Regions from separate parts of the Micromonospora sp. B9E7 genome, predicted to be linked through region 2. Evidence: riboswitches for the same ligand, from Rfam matches in the RefSeq annotation. Region 2 holds a riboswitch; each other region holds the start of a gene.

Region 1 (5,552 bases), on a different contig from region 2:
GCGACCAGCGCCGCTACGGCGAGCGGGCGCCACCGGCGCACGGGCCTGCCGAGTCGTACGCGGACACGGGCGGTCACGTCGGGTGGCTCGGGTGTTTCCAGCCAGGTGGACAGCTCGCGCAGTTCCCGTTCGAGGTCACCCATGCCGGACCTCCTCACGGTCGAGCAGGCCGCGAAGCTTCGCCAGCGCCCGGGACGTGCGCGACTTCACCGTGCCCCGGGGCCAACCCAGTGCCGCCACCGTCTCCTCCTCGGTGAGATCGAGGAAGTACCGACAGACGATCACCTCGCGGTCCCGTACCGGCAGTTGCCGCAGGGCCCGCACCAGCGCTTCCCGGCGCTCCCCGGCGAGGACCGCGCCGATTGCCTCGTCCTCGGCGACGTCGGACGTCGGGTCCGCCGCTGCCGCCCGTAGGACGAGCCCGTCCCGCCGGCCCCGGGACCGGTGCAGGTTGCGGGTCTCGTTGGCGACGATCGCGAGCAGCCACGATCGGAAGGACGACTCGCCCCGGTAACGGGACAGCTTCCGGTACGCCTTCACGAACGCCTCCTGCGTGACGTCCTCGGAGTCCGATCCCGCGCCGAGCAGCACCGCCGTCCGGTACGCGGACGCGGTGTGCCGGGCGACCAGGAGGTCGTACGCCTCCAGGTCACCGGCCCGAGCGCGGGTGACGAGAGCGTCGTCGTCCAGGGGGTGGCCTCCGTTCGGATCACACTCATGACACCGCCCACCCGTCGCGGGTTCCACCCGGCGTGGGTCAGGTTGCTCCCACCCGGCGTGCAGCGTATTGCCAGGATCCGGTGCTGCACTGGGAGAGGTGTCGAGGAGAGGGGCTGGGCATGAGCTGGTTCAATCGCCGGTCACGGGGTGCCGAGGCGACCCCGACGAAACTGGACCGGGAGGCGACTCGGGACGACCTCGCGGCGCTGGAGGAGTTCGTGGCCACCCGGCGGGGCGTGGAGTTCTACCTGGAGCCGGAGACCACCGCGACGGACACCACGGTGATGGCGATCGCGCACGACGGCGAATGGATCCGTCGCCGTACCGGAACACCCCGCGCGGCGGGGGCCATCGCCCGCAAGCACTCGGTGCCGCTGTACGAGGCGGCGCGCACCGGCTACCCGGAGCGGATGCGGACCTGGAGCCGGGCCCACCCGGAACGCCACGCCCGCTGAGACTCGCCTGCTCAGGCGTCCTCGACGGCCGAGCGGGCCTGCTCGAGCGTCATCGGCTCGGCGTGGCTGGAGACGTACCAGTGGTAGTCGTCGTCGAGAAGTCGACGGACCAGGCCCAGGTCGAGGCCGTCCTCCGGCCGACGCAGGTGCGCCGGCGGCGGGTAGAAGCAGTCGCCCAGCAGCATGACCCCCGAGTCGGGCACCAGCACCACGGTCGAGTCCGGTGCGTGCCCGCCGCCGACGTGGCGTAGCCGAACCCCGACCGGCAGCTCGGCCACGTCGGCGAAGGTCCGGGTCGGCGGCAGGATGGCGAAGCCTTCCCAGGACGCCATCGCGCGAGCGCGGGCCTGAAAGCTCGGGCGGAGGCGGGGGTTGGCGCGTACCTGCTCGTCCAGATAGCGGTGGCTCCACGGTCGGGTGGCCTCGGCGCGCAGCAGCGGCACGGCCGTCTCGTGTCCGACGATCTCGATTCCGGGCCAGGCGCAGGCTCCCCAGACGTGGTCCCAGTGGTGGTGGGTGTAGACGAGCCAGCGCGGCTGCGGCAGCCCGGCCGCGGCGAGCGCGGCCTGGATCTCGCGGGCGTGCGTGAGGCTCTGCCCGGCGTCGATCATCACACTGCCGCGCTCGTCGGCCACGACGGCGACGCTGGCCTGGACCGCCTCCGGGTCGGGATCGCCCGGGCAGAGCCAGACCCGGCCCGCCAGGTGGTGGAACTGCGGGGCGGCCAAGGTGATCGACCTCCGAGATTGATCACGGACACTGGTGTGGCGTTCGCCGATCCTAGGTGACGGTGCCGCCCGGCGCCGCCCTGCCGGGTGATCGGCGCAGGTCAGAGTTCGTTCGACCGTCCTTTGCTCTGCCTACCTATAGGCACCGGACACGCAGCGTCACCGGTGCACATAGGTAAGCAGAGCAAAGGACGGCGGGCATTGATCTGGGGCATTGCGCCGTGCGGGGGTCGCGCTCGCACCGATCGCCGAAGCTCGATGAGTGCCGTCCGCCTGGCGGGGCCGGACCGGCGTTGACCGGCAGCGGAGGGGTGTGGCAGCATTCGCGGCCTGACGGCAGTGAAGGAAGTCGGTGCGATTCCGACGCGGTCCCGCCACTGTCACCGGGGAGCGATCCCCCCTCGTGAGTCACGGCCGTGTGTCTGCGGTTGGAAGGCCGGGGGAGAGCATCGATCCGGAAGCCAGGATACTTCGGCCGTCGGGACGTACCCCAGGGCGTGGACACCCGAGGAGGACCCGATGACGCACGGCGTCTCATTCATCGACGAACATCGTCATGACTCGCGCGGTGGGCGCTTCACCGCGCCCGCGACCGGCTACGCCCCGCTGAGCTGAGCGCCGCCCGCCGCCGACCGGCCCCGCCGCTCGCGCCCGCGAGCCGTCCGCGCCGCCGTCGTACCGGCTGACGCCGCACCCACCCGCATCGTCGCGGTCACCCTCGTGGTGGCCGGGGCGTCACTCCCCGGAGCCTGCCGTGCGCATCCTGCTGCTCTCCACCGCCGACACCGACCTGTTGGCCGCCCGCGCCAGCGGTGCCGACTACCGGCTGGCCAACCCCGCCCGGGTCACCGCCGACGAGGTACCCGCCCTGCTCGACGGCGTGAACCTCGTCGTCGTACGCCTGCTCGGCGGTCGACAGGCCTGGCCGGACGGCCTCGCCGCGGTGCTCACCTCCGGCGTGCCGACGGTCGTGCTCGGCGGCGAGGCCCTGCCCGACGCGGAACTGATGGCCATCTCCACAGTGCCGTCCGGGGTCGTCACCCAGGCGCTGGCGTACCTGGTCGAGGGCGGGCCGGACAACCTGGGGCAGCTGGCCCGGTTCCTCTCCGACACGGTGCTGCTCACCGGCGAGGGGTTCGCCCCACCCGCACCCACCCCGGCGTACGGCGTGCACCGTGAGTACCCGACCAATCCGGAGCGGCCCACCGTGGGGATCGTCTTCTACCGTGCGCACGCGCTGGCCGGGAACACCGAATTCGTCGACGTGCTCGCGGACGCGGTCCGCGAGGCCGGCGGCAACCCGCTGCCGATCTTCTGCGGCTCGCTGCGCGGGCTCACCACGGGCGCCGGCCCGCTCGGGCTCTTCGCCCGCTGCGACGCGTTGCTGGTCACTGTCCTCGCGGCCGGCGGCGCGGTCGCCGCGGATGCCTCCGGAGGCGGCGACGAGGACGCCTGGGACGTCGGCGCCCTGGCCGCCCTGGACGTGCCGGTCATCCAGGCGCTCTGCCTCACCAGCACCCGTGCGCAGTGGGCCGACAGCGACGCCGGGCTGTCCCCGTTGGACGCCGCGATGCAGGTGGCCATCCCCGAGTTCGACGGCCGGATCGTCACCGTGCCGTTCTCGTTCAAGCAGATCGACTCGGACGGCCTCTCGGTCTACGCCGCCGATCCCGAGCGGGCCGCCCGGGTCGCCGGGATCGCGGTGCGCCACGCCCGGCTGCGGTACCTGCCCAACCCCGACAAGCGGATCGCCGTGGTGCTCAGCTCGTACCCCACCAAGCACTCCCGGGTCGGCAACGCCGTCGGGCTGGACACCCCGGTCTCGGCGGTCCGCCTGCTCGCCGCGCTGGCCGAGGACGGCTACGACCTGGGCGACGCGCCGCCGCCCACCGACGGGGACGCGTTGATCCATGCGCTGATCGCCGCCGGAGGCCACGACGTGGAGTGGCTCACCCCGGAGCAGTTGGCCGCCGCCGAGGCCCGGATACCGGGGCACACGTACCGGCGGTGGTTCGACCAGGTCCCGGCCGAGCTGCGCGAGCGGATGCGGGAACACTGGGGTGAGCCACCCGGCGAGCTGTACACCGAGGGTGGCGACATCGTTCTCGCCGGGCTGCGCTTCGGCAACGTGGTGCTGCTGATCCAACCGCCACGCGGCTTCGGGGAGAACCCGATCGCCATCTACCACGACCCGGACCTGCCGCCGAGTCACCACTACCTGGCCGCGTACCGCTGGTTGGCCGCGTCGGCCGCCGACGGCGGCTTCGGCGCGGACGCCGTGGTGCACCTGGGCAAGCACGGCACCCTGGAGTGGCTGCCCGGAAAGGGCCTCGGTCTCGCCGCCGACTGCGCGCCCGACGCGGTCCTCGGTGACCTGCCGCTGGTCTATCCGTTCATCGTCAACGACCCCGGCGAGGGCACCCAGGCCAAGCGGCGGGCACACGCCGTGGTCATCGACCACCTGGTGCCGCCGATGGCCCGCGCCGAGACCTACGGCGACCTGGCCAAACTGGAGCAACTGCTGGACGAGTACGCCACGGTGCAGGCCCTCGACCCGGCCAAGGTGCCCACCGTGCGGGCGCAGATCTGGGACCTGGTGCGCGCCGCCGAACTGCACCACGACCTGCACGCCGAGGCGATGCCCGACGCGGACGACTTCGACGACTTCGTGCTGCACCTCGACGGGTACCTCTGCGAGGTCAAGGACGTGCAGATCCGCGACGGCCTGCACATCCTCGCCGACGCGCCCAGCGGGGAGCCCCGGGTCAACCTGGTCCTCGCGGTGCTGCGCGCACCCCAGATCTGGGGTGGCGCCCGCGCCCTGCCCGGCCTGCGGCAGGCCCTCGCCGTCGCGTACTCCCTCGACGAGCAGGCGCTGCTCGCGTCACCCGGAAAGCGGCTGGCGCTGCCCAGCGCGTTGACCGAGGTGGTGGACGGCCCGGCCGGCACCGCTGCCGACGCCGTCGACCTGATCGAGGCCCTCGCCCGGCGGCTGGTCATCGGCATGGAGACGCTCGGCTGGGACGCCGACACCGTCGACGCGGTGGTCGCGGAGGTCACCGGCCAGCCGATCCCGGACGTCGCGGCGGTGCTGCACTTCGCCGCCACCGAACTGGTACCCCGGCTGGACCGCACCACCGACGAGCTGGCCAACACCCTCCGGGCGCTCGACGGCCGGTTCGTGCCGCCCGGCCCGTCCGGTTCACCGACCCGGGGCCTGGTCAACGTGCTGCCCACCGGCCGCAACTTCTACTCCGTCGACCCGAAGGCCATCCCCAGCCGCAACGCCTGGGACGTCGGGGTGGCCCTTGCCGACTCGCTGCTGGCCCGGCACCTCGCCGACACCGGGGCGTACCCCCGCTCGGTGGGGTTGACCGTGTGGGGCACCAGCGCCATGCGCACCCAGGGCGACGACATCGCCGAGGTGCTCGCGCTGCTGGGCTGCCGCCCGGTCTGGGACGACCGGTCCCGGCGGGTCACCGGCATCGACGTGGTGCCCACGGCCGAGTTGGGCCGGCCCCGCGTCGACGTCACCGTGCGCATCTCCGGCTTCTTCCGGGACGCGTTCCCGCACGTCGTGGCGCTGCTCGACGACGCGGTCCGGCGGGTCGCCGCCCTGGACGAGCCGGACGAGGAGAACTACCTTCGC
Region 2 (5,552 bases):
ATGCCTACGACGATCTGCTCACCGTCAAGAGCTCCACTCAGCAGCTTCTGATGTACGCGGGCAATGCCGCTGGTGGTTCGTTCAACGCTGGTGTGCAGGTCGGTGCGGCGTGGGGGTGCTGCAAGCAGCTCACCTTGGGTGAGTTCACCGGTGACAGCTACGACGATCTGCTCACGGTGCAGTCCTCGTCGGGCAAGCTGGTCCTCTACGCGGGCAACGCCGCTGGCACCACCTTCGACCCAAGCGTCGACACCGGCACTGGAACAGACTGGGCCAACCGGACCGAACTCACCGCCCTCAGTTTCGGCCAACACCCCGGGGATGGCCTGATCAGCAGGGATTCGGCAGGAGCATTCGTGCTCCACGAGTCCCGGACCTCCGGGGGCGTCGACTGGCCGGACCCGACCAGGTTCGGGCCTCGCGACTATTAGTAGAAACCGGTGTCACGCCGGCAAGGATGTGCGCTGAGGATCCCCAGCTCGTATAGAGGTGGGGACCCTCAGCGCGGTTCCAAAGGAGCTAAGCCATGCGGTCGTCGCTGATGCTGTCATCCCCAGCGACAACGGACTCTTCCTGGTCCGGGACGTCGATGCCGACAACTTCGAAGCTCGGTTGGCGGCCTTTCAGGCATTCCCCATTCCCGGCACCCGCCGCAGTACCTCATCCGGCTCTGGCCCGAAGCGGCATGATCACGTGGTGATTTTGTGGCCTACGTGGGGCGATTGGTTGGGGACCCTGCCGCCGGATGTCCGCGATGCTGCTGTGTCGCTCGCGGAGAGGTTCAAGGAGCTTGGAGCCCAAGACCCGGAGGAGTGGGCCAGGTCGGAGCTCAGCGAGAACATTCCGCAGCTGGCTCGGTTCATGGTTCTGCGCGCCCTGTGGCGGCAGGCGATATCTCCGTGGATGGATACCAGTGCTCTGTGCGACGTGGCCGCCGCGCAGCGGTTGATTGAGGCAGGCGCGGATCCCCACGATGTGCTGCTGGTCGCGCGAGCCGGAGCGTACGAGGCGGTCGCCGCCGCAGTGCACATCCTCGACGAGGGCGGGGACCCGGAGGCGCGAGAGAGCGACCCCGGCTGGCACCTGGTCGAGACGGACGCGGAGTGCAACCCGACGGGCCGCGAGATCGGAGGGCTTCATGAGTCTCTGCTGGCGACGGACCCGGCCGGCAAAGAGGGTGCCGATCTGTGGGAGTAACACGTCCCGGCGTCCGGGATCGGCGCTGCCGTTAGGTTCAAACTGCGGCGGCAGCACGACCTTCATGGACGGTCTTGACAGGTCAACACCGATGGAACTGCAGCCGACGGTGCGTCACGTGGACGACTAAGCCGCTGTGGCTCGGGCACCGGCGGTGTGCTGGTGCGTTGCGGTGTGCCGGATGACCTGGATACCGGCGGTCGTGGTGGTCACGAGTGCCACGGACGCGGCCACCAGCAGCACGGTGGTTACGGCCAGGACGGTGCGCATGTACTCGCCCCCGTTCGCGCTGGCGGACAGGTACTGCACGGCTGCGATCAGGTTGAGGGGTACGGCGACGATCGCGCTCATCCGCCACCGCGCCGCTGGCGCTGTGGGTGCGACAGGTGGTCGGGTGCTCCGGGCCCGGATGGCCCAGTTGGCGACGCTGGCCCAGGCGGTAAGCAGCGTGAGAAGCAGCAGACAGAACGTCGCCGCGGACAGGTCACGAAGCGGCACGATGGTGTCGAGCATGTCCACCGTGCCGGACCCGTCGTGGGTCACTACGCCGATCCGGTGCTCGTACGCTGCGAGGGCGACGATGGTGTGGAAGACGTCAACGACCGTGACGGCGACCAGGGCGGTCACGGCGGTTCGGGCACCGGGCATCTACCGACGGTAGCTGAAGGGGAAACATCGCTTGAGCGCTGATTCCCCGTTCGCGCAGGGCATCCCGCCGGCTGACCCGCCAGAGGGAGGGGGGATCACCCTGGCGAGGGAGGCCGTACACCCGGTGGCCCTGCGATGGTCAGGTCATGACCGATGGTCGCCGGAGACCGAGGACGCCGCGGCGTCGGTGCTGACTGTGGCCGCGCAGGCCAGGGCTGGGGTGACGATGACCAAGCATGCTGTCCGGGCGGAACGGATGTTCGACGGCGAGCGGCTCGTGGATGGCGGGGTGCTGGTCCTGCTCGACGAAGGGCGCATCGCTGATGTGCGCCGGGGTCGGGCCGAGGCGCCGGAGGGTTGGCCGGTGCGCGAGGAGCCGGGCGGCACGCTGCTGCCCGGTCTGGTCGACGCGCACGTGCACCTGTGCGCCGATGCCGGGCCCGACGCGCTCGGCCGGCTCGCCGAGCGCGCCGAGACGGACCTCGACGCGGTCGTCGAGGCGTCACTGCGCGCGCATCTGGCGGCCGGGGTCACGACGGTACGGGACCTGGGCGACCGACGCGGCGCGGTGCTCCGATGGCGGGTTCGGGGGGTGCGTGACTACCTGCCGACGGTGCTGGGGTCGGGTGCGCCGGTCACCAGCATCGGTGGGCACTGCTGGTCGTTGGGGGGCGAGGCGAGCGGTGTCGACGGCGTGCGGGAGGCCGTACGGCTGCGGGTGGCGGCCGGGGCCGACCTGGTGAAGATCATGGCCAGCGGCGGGGTGTTCACCCCCGGCACGGACACCACCGCGCCGCAGTTCACCGACGATGAGCTGACCGCCGCCCTGAACGAGGCGCGCGACCTGGGCCTGCCGGTGACCGCGCACGCGCACGCGCTGAGCGCGGTCGAGCAGGCGCTGCGCGTCGGTGTGGACGGCATCGAGCACTGCACGTGCGTGACCGCGACCGGGGCCCGCGTCCCCGACGAACTCGCGGACCGCCTGGCCGCGTCCGGAATGGCGGTCTGCGCCACGCTCGGCACCGATCCGGCGGTGGTCACGCCACCAGAGGTGGTGGCGATGGCGGCGCGGGCCGGGCTCAGCGAGGCCGCGCTGGGTGAGGGCGCTGCCACCCTGCACCGTGCAGGGGTACGTCTGGTGGCCGGTTCGGACGCGGGCCTCGGCCCTGCGAAGCCGCACGGGATCCTGCCGGAGACACTCGTCGAGTACGTGGCCTACGGCATTCCCGCCACCGCCGCCCTCACTGCGGCCACCTCGATCGGCGCCGAGGTGTGTGGCCTGGGACGACGCAAGGGCCGCGTCCGCCTCGGGTACGAGGCCGACCTGCTGATCGTCGACGGCGATCCGACGAGCGACATCAGGGTGCTGCGCCGCCCGCTCGCCGTGTACCGCGCCGGTGACCTGGTGAGCTGATCGTGTTGGTCTCGGGCGGCACGGTGACACGTGGGTGGACTGGCGCGGCCCTGCCCCGCCAGTCACCCGGTCACTCGGTCACTCGGTCACGCGGTCGTCCAACGATCGTGGTGGATCACCGACGACACCGGGCGTCGCTGGCGCCAGCCGTGCCGCTCCAGGTCCGGCGTCTGCTCCAGATGGGTGACCGGGCCGAGGCAGAGCCACGCCACTGGGCGGACGGTGGCCGGGATGCCGAGCAGGTCGCGCAGGAACGGCTCCCGGTAGAACGAGACCCAACCGACTCCGAGCTGCTCGGTGGTCGCGGCCAGCCACAGGTTCTGGATCGCCAGACAGACCGAGTAGAGGCCGGCGTCGGCGATCGCGTGACGACCGAGCACGGCCGGTCCACCCCGCTCCGGGTCGTAGGTGACCACGACCGACAAGGTGGACTCGCGTACGCCATCGATCTTGATTTGGGCGAAGCGTTCCGCCGCGTCACGGTCGAGTGTGGCCGCGAAGGTGTCCCGTTCCCGCTCCACGTGTCGGTGGAACTGCCGTCGCAGATCGGGGTCGCGGACCAGGATGAAGTCCCAGGGCTGGGTGAGACCGACGCTCGGCGCGGCGTGTGCCGCCGTGAGGATCCGGTGCAACGTCTCGTCGGGGATCGGCGCCCCGGTGAACTGGGCGCGTACGTCCCGGCGGCGGTGGATGGTCTCGTAGAGTCCGGTGTTCACGGCAGGCTCCCGCTGCGCTCGTGCCCCTGGCAGGGCCGATGATGCGAGGCCGGTCTTCGGACTCCCGGATCTACGCTGGTCACCCGCCTTCCCAGCCGATCAGGGCCAGTGGCTGCGTCTGGTACGCGTGGGTGGCAGCTCCCCGGTCACCGCGGCGGGCCCGTGCCGGATTCACACCGGCTTCCCGATTCTCCCCACTCGCGCGGGGCACCTCGCAAGGTTTGTGCCACCGCGCACGATAGCCGAGAGGTCGCTGGTTCGATACCAGCGATTCTTCGGCCGGTGCCGATGGTGCGGCCCGATCCTTCGACCCGGACGGCGGATCACCGACGGCGGCGGGCCATCCACTGCCAGATGTGGGTGCCGTTGCGGCTCGGGTCGTTGCGGGCCACGTAGATCCAGGACCAGTGACCGGGGAACTGGTAGCCGTCCCGGACGACGTGGTCGTACAGGGTGATCAGTGATCCCGGGATGAGGTCGTGGGCGTGGATCGTGTTGGTCTCGGGTGGCACCGTGTCGTCGTCGCGCGAGGTGACCAGCCAGGTCGGGGTGCGGATCGCCGCCAGTTCCGCGTCGGTGATCAGCGGCGGGCCGTCCCCGCCGAGCGGCTCGACGACGCCGCAGATCGGCACCGACGCGGCGAACAGGTCGGGATAGGCAACCGTCATCTCCAGGGACATGTAGCCGCCGTTGCTGCAACCGGCCACGTAGATCCGGTCGGGATCGACACGCTTGCGGCGTACGAGGTCCTGGACGATCTCGCGGATCAGCGGGGCGAACCGGGGACCGTCCTCCATCCAGTACGAGGTGCTCTGCGGAGCGACGACGTACGCGCCGGAGAAGATCCGTTGAGCCTCCGGGGTGGCGAAGCCGAGCGCGCCGCGGTTGGCGCGCAGCGTGGTCTCGTTGTCGTAGTAGTCGTCGGGCAGTGAGGCACCCTCGCCGCCGCCGTGCAGCCACAGGATCAGCGGCAGCCGACCGTGGCGGGGCGACCGCTCCGGTGAGTACAACCGGTACTTCAGGCCCGAGCCCGAGACGTGATGGCTGAAGGCGTCCACCTCGGGGTTCGACAGCCGCCCCTGCACGAAGCGCGTGATGGTGACCGGCGAGCCGTGGCGCCGGACGAGCGGGGTGTTCTGCCTGATGGTGTAGTCGAGGTCCAGCCGGACGTTGCGGCCCCTGCTCACGATGTAGCCGAGGGTGCCACCGCCGGGTTGACCTTCGGCGTGGCTCAGCTCCAGCACGATGTTTCCGTGTCGGTCGAGCCTTGCCGCGGTCACCGTGCGGTCCAGGTCGTACTCGCTGAAGATCAGATCGCCGGGTGCGATCGGGATCGGGCTGGTGGCCTTGGCATGCACGCTGAACGTGCCGGGGGTCAGCTCGGCGGGGTCGATCGGCCCGAGCCGGCCGGTGTCGAGGGTGACCGAGGTGACCTGCTCACCACCGTCGAGCGTCTTCGCGTCGAGGGTGAAGCTCACGCTGGTGGGGTGGTGGTGGCCGCCGGCGTGGGCGGCGGGGCCGGGCAGCGCCAGGCCGATGGCGGCACCGGCGCCTCCGGCCAGGACGGTGCGGCGAGT
Region 3 (5,552 bases), on a different contig from region 2:
GAGAGTCCTCGCCGGAGCCGTACACCGCGCGTTGCCCGCCGGGGCCGGTCGCCATCGCCCGGTAGGCGGGGTTGAGGTCGGTGAGCATCCGCACCGCGACGGTGACCGTGCCGACCGGCCCCGGGCAGGTGTAGTCGATGGTCGCACCGGTCCTCGCCAGGGCCTTCAGCGGCGCGACAGCGCCGAGGCAGGGCCGCGCCCCGTCGGCCACGGTGATCTGCCTGAGCAGGTACGCGGGGAACTGCTCGGACGCCGCGATGACGGCGGGATCGGTCGTCCGGTAGTCGACCGCGCCGTCGAGCAGGACGCGGTCGGTCGGCAGCAGGCCGAGGGAGACTCCGAGCAGTGTCAGGTCGTCGGGGCCGCCGACCCGCCAGCGCACCCGCACGACGTCGGGCCGCTGCTCGTCGAGCGTGATGGACACGGTCTGCGGGTCACCGAACGGGTGCGCCGCCGCCGGGGACGGCAGCGCCAGGACGGCCGCCGCGACGGCGACGACCGTCAGCGGAGTCACCGTCACCGCGCTTCGTCGTCGACGTCGAAGCAGGGACAAGGAGAGCTCCAGGATTGTGCTGACACGATTCGCGACCACCCTGCTGACTGCCGGGAAACGCGCAGGTCCGGGCCGGTGTGTGGGACAAAACAGCGACATGAACAGTTCGTTGATCAATCCGTTGGCCGGTGCGGATGCGCGGGCGGTGCCACGGGCCGGACGTAGGACTCCCTGTTCATGACGCAGACAACTGGTATCCGTCCGACCTTCCGGCGCCTCGTGGCGTCGACCGCAGCAGCCCGGGATGCTCGTCCTCGTCGCCTGCTCGGCCCCGGCGACCCCGGACAGTTCAGCCGGCGGCGAGTTCGCCGAGCCCTCGACTGTCGGCGCGCCGACCGCCGAGCCGACGGCGGCGAGCGCGCTGCTCGACGCGGCTGGCTGGAAGCCGGGCGCGGGTTCCGCCATCCGCGACTACCAGCGGACCCAACGGGCCGGCGTCCTGGTCATCAGCCACGACCAGACCCTGCTGGACCGTTGGGCGGACCGGATCGTCGACCTGGACAGCAGGTCACCGGCGCGGACCTGACGACCCGGCCAACGCAGCGGACCGTTCCCCGCTCAGTCGGCGACGTCCACGATGACCTTGCCCTCGGCGGTGCCGTCGGCGACCAGCCGGTGGGCGTCCATGACCGTGTCGAGCGTGAACGTGCGTGGATCCAGTCGCGGGCGCAGGGCACCGGCATCGGCCAGCGTCGCGATCTCGCGCAGGATGTCGCCGTGGTGTTCGCGGCCCCGTCCGGTGAGCATCGGCAGCAAAGTGAACACGCCGGAGTAGGTCGCGCCACGGAACGACAGCGGGGCGAGCGAGTGCGACCCCCAGCCCAGCGCGCTGACGACGTGCCCGTGATAGGTGCGTACCGCCGCGAACGACGCGTCGAGCGTCGCGCCACCGACGTTGTCGACGACGATGTCGAACCCCTCGCCACCGGTGTGCCTCTCGACGTACTCCTCGACGCTGGTCGAGGTGTAGTCGATCGGCACGGCACCCAGGCTCTCGATCACCCGTACGCTCGCCGGGCCTCCCGTGGCGTACGCCTCGGCGCCCCTTGCCTGGGCGAGTTGCACACCCACGTGTCCGACACCGCCGGCACCGCCGTGCACCAGCACCTTCTGCCCGGCGCGGACCCCGGCGCGGTCGACCAGCCCTTCCCACGAGGTGACCGCCGCCAGGGGCAGTGCGGCGGCCTCTCGCATCGAGAGGCTGCTCGGCTTGCCGGCCAGCAACCGGGCGTCCACGGCGGCGTACTCGGCCAGCGACCCCTGCAGGTCGCCCACTCCCCCGCACAGCCCGTACACCTCGTCTCCCGGCGCGAACCCGGCCACCTCCGCGCCGACCGCGGCGACGACGCCGGCCAGGTCCAGTCCGAGCACCGCGGGCGGCTGGACGCGCGCGTGCGCGGCCTTTCCTGCCTGGATCTTCGTGTCGAGTGGATTGACCCCGCTGGCGATGACGCGCACCAGCACCTGCCCCGCCCCGGGAGCGGGTTGATCGACGTCCTCCACCATCAGTGGACTGTCGAACTCCCGCAGCACCGCAGCGCGCATGACGGTTCACACCCTCCGTGATCTAGACATCACCTGGACGCTATCCAATTGGGTTGCCGGCCGGGCGACATCCGGGTTGTCCTGCGTCCGCATCCGGCGCGCCCGGCCGGACGAGCGACGATCGCGGCGAGCCACCCGGGGAACGTCGCGACGGACAGCCCGAGCGGCTCTCAGCCGTCCTCGGCGCCGTCGAGCAGCGCCCGCCGCAGGGCCAACCGGTGTTCGCGGCGGATCTCCGCCTCCCGGTACCGACGCCGGTCCCCGTCGGTCTCCGGTAGCAGCGGCGGCACCGTACGAGGCTGGCCGTCGTCGTCGACGGCGACCATGACCAGGTGGGCGGTGGCCACGTCGGTGGGCGGCACCGCCCGGTCCCACCGGTCGGCGGTGACCTTGACCGCGACCTCCATCGAGCTGCGTCCGGCCCAGGTGATCCGGGCGTCGACGTGGACGACGTCGCCGACCCGTACCGCGCGCAGGAAGGCGGTCTCGTCGATCGCGGCGGTCACCGCCGGCCCGTCGGAGTGCCGGGCGGCGACCACACCGGCGACGGAGTCGATGAGGTTGAGGATCCGGCCGCCGTGCACCGTACCCATCAGGTTGGTGTGGTGCTGGTCCATGATCTGCGACAGGGTCAGGTGCGACGCCGACGGCGCGCGGCCGGCGATCGTGGCGGTGTCGTGCACAGCGGTAGTCCGTCCCTCGGGAAACCACACCACCGGAACGCGGACACGCTGACGAGGACGCGCCGACGTACGGCACGTCACCCGCTGAGCCCACCCGCGAGGCCGACGGCGGCGCACACGGTCGTGTGCGCAGCGCAGGCAGGTCTTCGGACTCGCGGGCCTGACCGGTCGTGCCGGTCTCCTACCGGCCGTCGCTTCCCAGGCCGACGGCCCAGTGCTGATGACGGCGTTCGTTCCCACTCACCGCTGCGGGGCAGTCCCGGACTTCCACCGGGTTCCCTCTTACGACGCCCTGCCGGTCACGACGGGGCGAACCAGCGCCGCCCGCAGCATAGCTGGCCAGGGAAGTCGCGGCACCGGGGGCACGGTGCGGAGACAGCGGCGCGGCATCGTCGGCTTTTGCCATGTGAGGAAAAAGATCGCCAGCTCTTGAAAAAAGCCTCACTCCGGTCAGGATATTCAGATGCGTCGTCTCCCTCAGACTCCGGGGCGGGTGCTCTCGGGCGTCCTCGCGCTCCTCCTCGCCTCGGCGGTCGCTCTCCTCGCGTCCGCCCAACCCGCCGCGGCTCACGGGACTCTCGCCATGTCCACGCCGGCGGGTGGCGCCACGGTGAGCGAGCCGTTGACGTCGGTGCAGCTCTTCTTCACCGAGAAGGCCGCGCCCAACGCGTTCTTCACGGTCACCGCTCCGGGCGGCGTCCGCGTCGACAACGGCTGGTCGTACGGGGAGCCGAAGCCGCTGGACCAGCCGGTACGGGAGTACTTCCTGGTCAACGGGCAGTTCGAGCCACGTGAGTACACCACCGGGTTCCCTGCGGCGGTGGCCGTCACCCACCTGCCGGCCAAGGGCCAGTACTCGGTGAGCTACCTGTCGGTCGCCTCGGACGGCGACACCGTGCGGGGCACGCTGACCTTCCGCTACAACGGGCGGGTGACGGCGGCACCCAAGGGGTGGAGCCCACCGACGACCCAGCCGGACCCGGCGTTGGTGGCCGCCAGCGAGCAGCACGGGTCGTCCGGGCAGGCGTCGGCGGTGCCGACCACCTCGGCGCAGCCGGTGACCCCGCCGTCCGGGGCCGCGGCGGCCCCGCCGACCGGGTCGACCGACGAGGGCGGCTCCGGAGCACCGGCCTGGGTCGGCTGGGCGGTGGCGGTCGCGGCGGCCGTGGCGGTGGCCGGATTCGTCGTCTGGCGTCGGCGGACGGGGTCCACCGGCCAACCCACCGGCCGGGGCCGCACCTCGCCGGCGACCTCCGGTCGACGCGGCGGCGGTGCCCGTACCACGAACAAGGCCGCCGCCGGCAAGACCAGCGGGGGCAGGGCCGTCGCGGGAAAGACGGCTGCGGGCAAGACCTCCGCGGGCAGTGCCGGCGTGGCGAGCGGCGTCGGTGCGCAGCCCACGGGCGGTAAGCGGCGACCCGTCACCGTGCCGGCGGCGCGCACGGGCACCGCGGTCGTCACGGCCCGCGCGGGCGTCGCGGCCGATCCGACGCCTACCGATCAGGAGGCGAAGGCCACCGCCACCGCTGACGACGAGTCGACTGTCGACCCCAGAGCACGGCCCGACACGGACCTCACCGCCGTGACACCCGGGTCGCGGCTGAGCAACGGCCACCTGGCGCTGCTCGTCGGCGGGCTGGTGATCGCGCTGCTTGCCGGGTTCGGGCTGGCCCGCATCGGCACCGGCGACCAGAGCCCGGCGACCACCGCCCGACAGCCGTCGGGCGGTCCGCCCGACTCGGGGCAGGCGGCGTCCGCGACCGACGGGCACCAACACCCGGCGGGCACCGGGCCGCACACGCATCGCGGTGACGGCGCGGCGGGCGAGACGCTGGCGACCGGCACGACGGTCAGCGCCGGTGGGTACACCCTGCAACCGCTGGAGCGGTCCCAACCCGCCGGGGTACGCGCCGACTACCGCTTCCGGATCGTCGGGACCGACCGGCAGCCGGCGACCCGCTTCGCGGTCGTACACGACAAGCCGTTGCACATGATCGTGGTCGGCCGCGACCTGACCGGCTACCAGCACGTGCACCCGACGATGGCCCCCGACGGCACCTGGAGCGTCCCCCTGACGCTGGCCCAACCCGGCGGCTACCGCGTCTACGCCGACTTCTCCGTCACCGCGGCCAACGGCGCGCAGTTGCCTCTCGTGCTGGGCGTCGACCACACCGTGCCCGGGGCACACACCCCCGCCGCGCTGCCGCCCGCGCAGGCACAGGCGACGGCCGGACCGTACGCGGTGTCGATGGGCGGCACCCCGACCGTGGGAGTGACGGCGCCGATGCAGTTCCAGGTCCAGCGCGCCGGCTCGACGGCGCCCGTGCAGTTGGAGCGCTACCTGGGCGCGTACGGGCACCTGGTCGTCGTCCGTGAGGGCGACCTCGGCTACGTGCACGTCCACCCCGAGCAGGAACTGGTCGACGGAGCTGTCCAGTTCTGGCTGACCGCGCCCAGCTCGGGCCGGTACCGGGCCTTCTTCGACTTCCAGGTGGAGGGGAAGGTGCACACCGCCGAGTACACGATCAACGTGCCCTGAGCCCGGAACTTTCTCCCTGCTGCGGCCGACCAACCAGCCAGCAGCAATCATCGGAGGAAGAACACATGCTCAGCACCAGCCCGCTCGGTCCGCGCCGCCGCTCGGCCGCCGTCCTCGCCGCCGCGATCCTCGCGGTGGGCGCCGCCGGATGCGGATCGTCCGACTCTCCGTCGACCGGGCAGGCGAGTCCGTCCGTGTCGACCTCGGCCAAACCGGACGCCGGGGTGCTCGG
Region 4 (5,552 bases), on a different contig from region 2:
GCCGACGGTGATGGGCGCGACCGGTGCGACCGCGCTGACGGTGGCCTGCTGGATCCGGGTCGCGGGACGCGAGCGCAGGTAGTAGGTGGTCTTCAGCCCGGCCTTCCAGGCGTACAGGTACATCGAGGAGAGCTTGCCGATGGTCGGCGCGGCCAGGAACAGGTTCAGCGACTGGGACTGGTCGATGAACGGGGCACGGGCGGCGGCCAGGTCGATCAGCGCCCGCTGCGGCAGCTCCCACGCGGTGCGGAACAACTCCCGGACGCCGGCCGGCAGCTCGGCGATGTCCTGCACCGACCCCTCGGCCCGCTTGATCGCCGACCGGATCCGGTCGGTCCACAGGCCACGGGCCTTCAGCTCGCGGACCAGGGCGGTGTTGACCTGGAGGAACTCCCCGGACAGCGTCTCGCGCTTGAACAGGTTCGACACCTGCGGCTCGATGCACTCGTAGCACCCGGCGATCGAGGCGATGGTCGCGGTCGGGGCGACGGCCACCAGCAGCGAGTTACGCAGCCCGTGCGCCGCGACCCGTTCCCGCAGCGCGTCCCACCGGGCGGTCTGCGTACCCTCGACACCCCACAGGTCGGGCTGCAACTGGCCCCGCGCGGCCCGGGTCTGGGCGTACGTCGGGTGCGCGCCGAACTGTCGCGCCAGGTCGGTGGAGGTCTCCAGCGCGGTCAGGTACAACTCCTCGCTGACCCGGGTGGACAGCTCCCGGGCGGCCGGCGAGTCGAACGGCAGCCGCAGCGCGAAGAAGACGTCCTGCAGGCCCATCAGCCCGAGCCCGACCGGCCGCCAGCGGGGGTTGCTCGCCGCCGCCTGGGTGGTCGGGTAGTAGTTGATGTCGATGACCCGGTCGAGGAAGGTCACCGCGGTACGGACCGTGGCGCGCAGCCGCTCCCAGTCGATGCCACCGTCGACCAGGTGGGCGGCGAGGTTCACCGAACCGAGGTTGCACACGGCCGTCTCGGCGTCGCTGGACACCTCGACGATCTCGGTGCAGAGGTTGGACAGGTGCACCACGTTGCCCGGTTCGGCGGTCTGGTTGCACAGCCGGTTCGACGCGTCCTTGAAGGTCATCCACCCGTTGCCGGTCTGGGCCAGGGTCCGCATCATCTTCCCGTACAGCTCCCGCGCCGGGACCTGCCGCACGTAGCGGCCCTGCGCCTCGGCCTCGCGGTACGCGGCGTCGAACCGCTCCCCCCACAGGTCGGGCAGTTCGGGCACCTCGTGCGGGTCGAACAGCGACCACATCTCGTCGGCCTCGACCCGGCGCATGAACTCGTCCGGAACCCAGTTGGCCAGGTTCAGGTTGTGGGTGCGCCGGGCGTCCTCGCCGGTGTTGTCCCGCAGTTGCAGGAACTCCTCGATGTCCGGGTGCCACGGCTCCAGGTAGACGCACGCCGCGCCCTTGCGCCGGCCACCCTGGTTGACCGCGGCGACGCTCGCGTCCAGCGTGCGCAGCCACGGCACGATCCCGTTGGACTGCCCGTTGGTGCCGCGGATCAACGCGCCCCGGGACCGGACCCGGGAGTACGCGATGCCGATGCCGCCGGCGAACTTGGACAGGTTGGCGACCTGGGCGTACCGCGCGTAGATCGAGTCCAGCTCGTCGAGCGGAGAGTCGACCAGGTAGCAGGAGGACATCTGGGTGTGCCGGGTACCGGAGTTGAACAACGTCGGTGAGCTGGGCAGGTAGGCCAGGCTGGACATCAGCCGGTAGAAGCCGACCGCCTCGTCCGGCGTACGGGACAGGCCGCAGGACACCCGCAGCAGCCAGTACTGCGGGGTCTCCAGCACCAGCCGCCTGGTGGGGTGGCGCAGCAGGTACCTGTCGTACACCGTGCGTAGCCCGAAGTACTCGAACCGCCGGTCGCCGTCCGGGTCGACAGCGTCGTCGAGCATGTCGGCGTGTGCGGCGACGAGCGCGGCGGTGTCGTCTCCGATCAGGCCCTCGGCGTGGCCGACCCGGATCGCCGCGCTGAACGAGGCGATGCCCTGCCGACGCACCTCCTTGTCGACGTAGCCGGCCAACAGCCGGGCGGCGAGGCGCGAGTACTGCGGCTCCTCACCGATCATCTCGGCCGCCGTCTGGATGGACAGCCGGTCCAGTTCGGCAGTCGTCGCGCCGTCGTACAGGCCGCTGATGGTGCGGGTGGCGACGCGCATCGGGTCGACGTCGGTCAGGTCGTCGGCCCACCGCTCGACCGCCCGGACGATCTTGTTCACGTCCACGGGTTCGGTGGCGCCGTCGCGCTTGCGGACCTGCATCGGCGTCCGCCGCAGGGCGGCGTCGGCGCTGGCCGGGACTACCTCGGTGACTGTCACCACTCGCTCCTCGGAGTTCGAGACCTGGTGGTCCGGACGCGAGGAGACAGACACCGACGGACGCCACGCCAGCCCGGCGTGGGTCAGGTGGCGTCAGCCGTCCCACGCGGCCTCGGACCGCCGCCCACCCGGGTGCGGGTACGCGGCGCGCTGGCAGGTCTTCGGACTCGTGGGCACGACCGGGCTGGCCGGTCTCCTACTGGCCGTCGCTTCCCAGGCCGCTTGGTGGCCCAGTGCTGATGACGGCTGTCGTTCCCACTCACCGCTGCGGGACAGTCCCGGAATTCCACCGGGTTCCCTCTTGCCTCGACCGCGCCGGATGAGCGGCCGAACCAGCTGCGTTCGACACCATATATAGGGACGCGGCGGTTGTCACACCCCACATGTCGGTGTCGGCGTGTCGACGGCCGAGCGGTGACGACCGTCACCCGGCCGCGCCCCCTTCTCGCGACCTCGTCGTGCCACCGGCCGCCGGCACCGGCAGTCCGGGGCGGGCAGTCGCTGGCAGCGATCCACAAAGGTGTGATGTATAGAGTCCACAGAGGTAAGGAATGTTGCGCATAATTCGCCGTCGATCTGCCCACCCGAAGCGAACATCCAACCTTCAGAACCCCACCCGACCGCCGATGCCGGCCCTGACCGCTGCGCCTCTGACACCCCCGCCGCCAGCGGTTCATTCCTGACCCGAAACATTGGATGTCTGCGCCGACTAGGTGATCGACGTCGTTGACGCATCTGATTCAGCCTCCGTATACTCCAAATGATCATCTGATCTTTGGCCTAGCCGGGCGAGGAGCGCATGCCGCAGATCACTGCTGTCACCGTCGAGGACGTCCGCTTCCCCACCTCCCTGACCGCTGACGGGTCAGACGCCATGAACAAGGACGGCGACTACTCGGCGGCCTACGTCGTCCTGCACACCGACGGCACCGACAGCGTGGGCGCGCCGCTCGCGGGCCACGGCCTGACCTTCACCATCGGTCGGGGCAACGACATCGTCGCCGCCGCAGCGGTCCACCAGGCACAGAACCTCGTGGGTCTGGACGTGGCGACGATGGCCGCCGACATGGGGGCGGTCTACCGCCTGCTCACGTCCGACTCGCAACTGCGGTGGCTCGGGCCCGAGAAGGGCGTCGTCCACCTGTCGCTCGCGGCCGTGCTGAACGCCTCGTGGGACCTGGTCGCCCGGCTCGCCGACAAACCGCTGTGGCGCCTACTGGTGGACATGTCCCCCGAACAACTCGTCGACATCGCGGACCTGCGCTACCTCTCCGACGCCCTGACCCGGGACGAGGCACTGGCCATCCTGCGGGCCAAGGAGAGCACCAAGGCCGACCGCCTCGCCCAGCTCGACCGGACCGGCTACCCCGCCTACACCACCTCGGCCGGCTGGCTCGGCTACGGCGACGACAAGCTGCGCCGGTTGTGCCAGGAAGCGGTCGACAGCGGCTACGGCTACGTCAAGCTCAAGGTGGGCGCCAACCTCGACGACGACATCCGCCGGTGCGCGATCGCCCGGGAGATCCTCGGCCCGGACCGCAACCTGATGATCGACGCCAACCAGGTGTGGGACGTCGGTCAGGCCATCGAGTGGGTCACCGCCCTCGCCCGCTTCACGCCGCTGTGGATCGAGGAGCCGACCAGCCCGGACGACATCCTGGGCCACGCGGCCGTCCGCCGGGCCGTCGCCCCGATCGGCGTCGCCACCGGCGAGCACTGCCACAACCGGGTGATGTTCAAGCAGCTGTTCCAGGCCGGAGCCATCGACTTCTGCCAGCTGGACACCGGCCGGTTGGCCAGCATCAACGAGATCGTCGCCGTGCTGCTCCTCGCCGCGAAGTTCGACATCCCGGTCTGCCCGCACGCCGGCGGCGTCGGGCTGTGCGAGATGGTCCAACACGTGTCGGTGCTCGACTACGTCGCGGTCTCCGGAGATCTCACCAACCGGGTCACCGAGTTCGTCGACCACCTGCACGAGCACTTCACCGACCCGTGCGTCATCCGCGACACCGGCTCGGGCAGCGGTTACGTCCTGCCCGACCAGCCCGGCTACTCCACCCGGATGCGCCCCGAGTCGATCGCGCTCTACCGGTTTCCCGACGGCCACTACTGGGCGGCGGCAGACCCGACTACCGTGTCATCTCCGGAGGCGGCGTACGTGATCGCGGGTGGGAAGGCCACCCCCGCCGGCCGCTAGGGGAATCATGTCTCGCACTGACGAAGTGGTGAACGGCATCAAGCGGATGATCCTGGACGGGAAGTTCAAGCCCGGGGACCGACTGCCGATCGAGAAGGACCTCGCCGAGTCGCTCGGCGTCTCCCGCGGCTCGCTGCGCGAGGGGATGTCGGCCCTGTCCATCCTCGGCATCGTCAACATCCGCCAGGGTGACGGCACCTACGTCACCAACCTCGACGCGCCGCAACTGCTGGCGCCGATGGGCTTCGTGGTGGACTTCCAGGGTCAGGGCGACCCGCGGCACATCCACACCGTCCGGCGGCTGCTGGAGTGCGAGGCCGCCCGGCTGGCCGCGACCAGGATCACCGACGAGGCGCTCGCCCAGGCGGGGGAACTCCTCGACGAGGCGGCCCGGATGGTCGGCCAGACACCGCAGGACCACGAACGCATCCTCGAGATCGACATCGCCTTCCACCGGATCATCGCCGTGCACGCCGAGAATCCGGTGCTCGTCGGCCTGATCGAGGCCTTCGCCGGGCGCACCATCCGCGGGCGGCTCTGGCGGAGCCTGCACGAGGAGGGCGCGGACCGGCGCACCCATGACGAACACGTGGCGATCCTGAAGGCCCTGGTGGCCCGCGACCCGGAGCGGGCCCGCACCCGGATGGCGAACCACCTGATCGGTGTGGAGGAGTCCCTGCAGGGGTCACCCGACGACGCGGACGCGACCACCGAGACGACGCGATCCTGACCGTCGAGCCTCACGGCTGGACGTCGAGCAGCCCCGCCTCGTACAGCGCCACCCAGAGCTGGTCCGGGACGTCGGCGTCGAAGCGGCGCAGGGTCTCGGTCACCTGGACCGCGTTCCGCACGCCGACCACCGTCGAGACCACGGCCGGGTGCCGACGGACGAACGCCAGCGCCGCCTGGGGCAGCGTGACGCCGTACGTCTGGCAGACCCGGGCGATCCGGCGGGCCTGGCCGACCACCTCCAGCGGTGCCCGCTGGTAGTTGTAGGCGGCGTCGCTCGGCGGCAGGTCCCGGGCCA

Evidence for each region. Region 2 has a riboswitch for cobalamin ahead of bluB (5,6-dimethylbenzimidazole synthase). Riboswitches for the same ligand answer to the same signal wherever they lie in the genome.
Region 1: another riboswitch for cobalamin. It lies ahead of cobN (cobaltochelatase subunit CobN); the one in region 2 lies ahead of bluB (5,6-dimethylbenzimidazole synthase).
Region 3: another riboswitch for cobalamin. It lies ahead of ABGB10_RS02240 (acyl-CoA thioesterase); the one in region 2 lies ahead of bluB (5,6-dimethylbenzimidazole synthase).
Region 4: another riboswitch for cobalamin. It lies ahead of ABGB10_RS08630 (ribonucleoside-diphosphate reductase subunit alpha); the one in region 2 lies ahead of bluB (5,6-dimethylbenzimidazole synthase).

Annotation. Positions count from the first base shown of each region.
Region 1 is NZ_JBDPLX010000029.1:16,787-22,338, forward strand. Features, by position in the region: gene ABGB10_RS30585 (hypothetical protein) at 1-143, opposite strand, end outside; gene ABGB10_RS30590 (RNA polymerase sigma factor) at 136-690, opposite strand; gene ABGB10_RS30595 (hypothetical protein) at 840-1,175, shown strand; gene ABGB10_RS30600 (MBL fold metallo-hydrolase) at 1,187-1,903, opposite strand; cobalamin riboswitch at 2,246-2,375, shown strand; gene cobN (cobaltochelatase subunit CobN) at 2,658-5,552, shown strand, end outside.
Region 2 is NZ_JBDPLX010000016.1:136,312-141,863, reverse strand. Features, by position in the region: gene ABGB10_RS23795 (S1 family peptidase) at 1-431, shown strand, start outside; gene ABGB10_RS23790 (hypothetical protein) at 490-1,197, shown strand; gene ABGB10_RS23785 (hypothetical protein) at 1,324-1,845, opposite strand; gene ABGB10_RS23780 (amidohydrolase family protein) at 2,072-3,259, shown strand; gene bluB (5,6-dimethylbenzimidazole synthase) at 3,346-3,975, opposite strand; cobalamin riboswitch at 4,005-4,205, opposite strand; gene ABGB10_RS23770 (PHB depolymerase family esterase) at 4,299-5,552, opposite strand, start outside.
Region 3 is NZ_JBDPLX010000001.1:514,366-519,917, forward strand. Features, by position in the region: gene ABGB10_RS02225 (hypothetical protein) at 1-520, opposite strand, end outside; gene ABGB10_RS02230 (hypothetical protein) at 798-1,079, shown strand; gene ABGB10_RS02235 (zinc-dependent alcohol dehydrogenase family protein) at 1,112-2,098, opposite strand; gene ABGB10_RS02240 (acyl-CoA thioesterase) at 2,269-2,781, opposite strand; cobalamin riboswitch at 2,901-3,115, opposite strand; gene ABGB10_RS02245 (copper resistance protein CopC) at 3,245-5,320, shown strand; gene ABGB10_RS02250 (copper chaperone PCu(A)C) at 5,386-5,552, shown strand, end outside.
Region 4 is NZ_JBDPLX010000004.1:179,282-184,833, forward strand. Features, by position in the region: gene ABGB10_RS08630 (ribonucleoside-diphosphate reductase subunit alpha) at 1-2,271, opposite strand, end outside; cobalamin riboswitch at 2,463-2,680, opposite strand; gene ABGB10_RS08635 (enolase C-terminal domain-like protein) at 3,128-4,525, shown strand; gene ABGB10_RS08640 (FadR/GntR family transcriptional regulator) at 4,533-5,255, shown strand; gene ABGB10_RS08645 (aldo/keto reductase) at 5,266-5,552, opposite strand, start outside.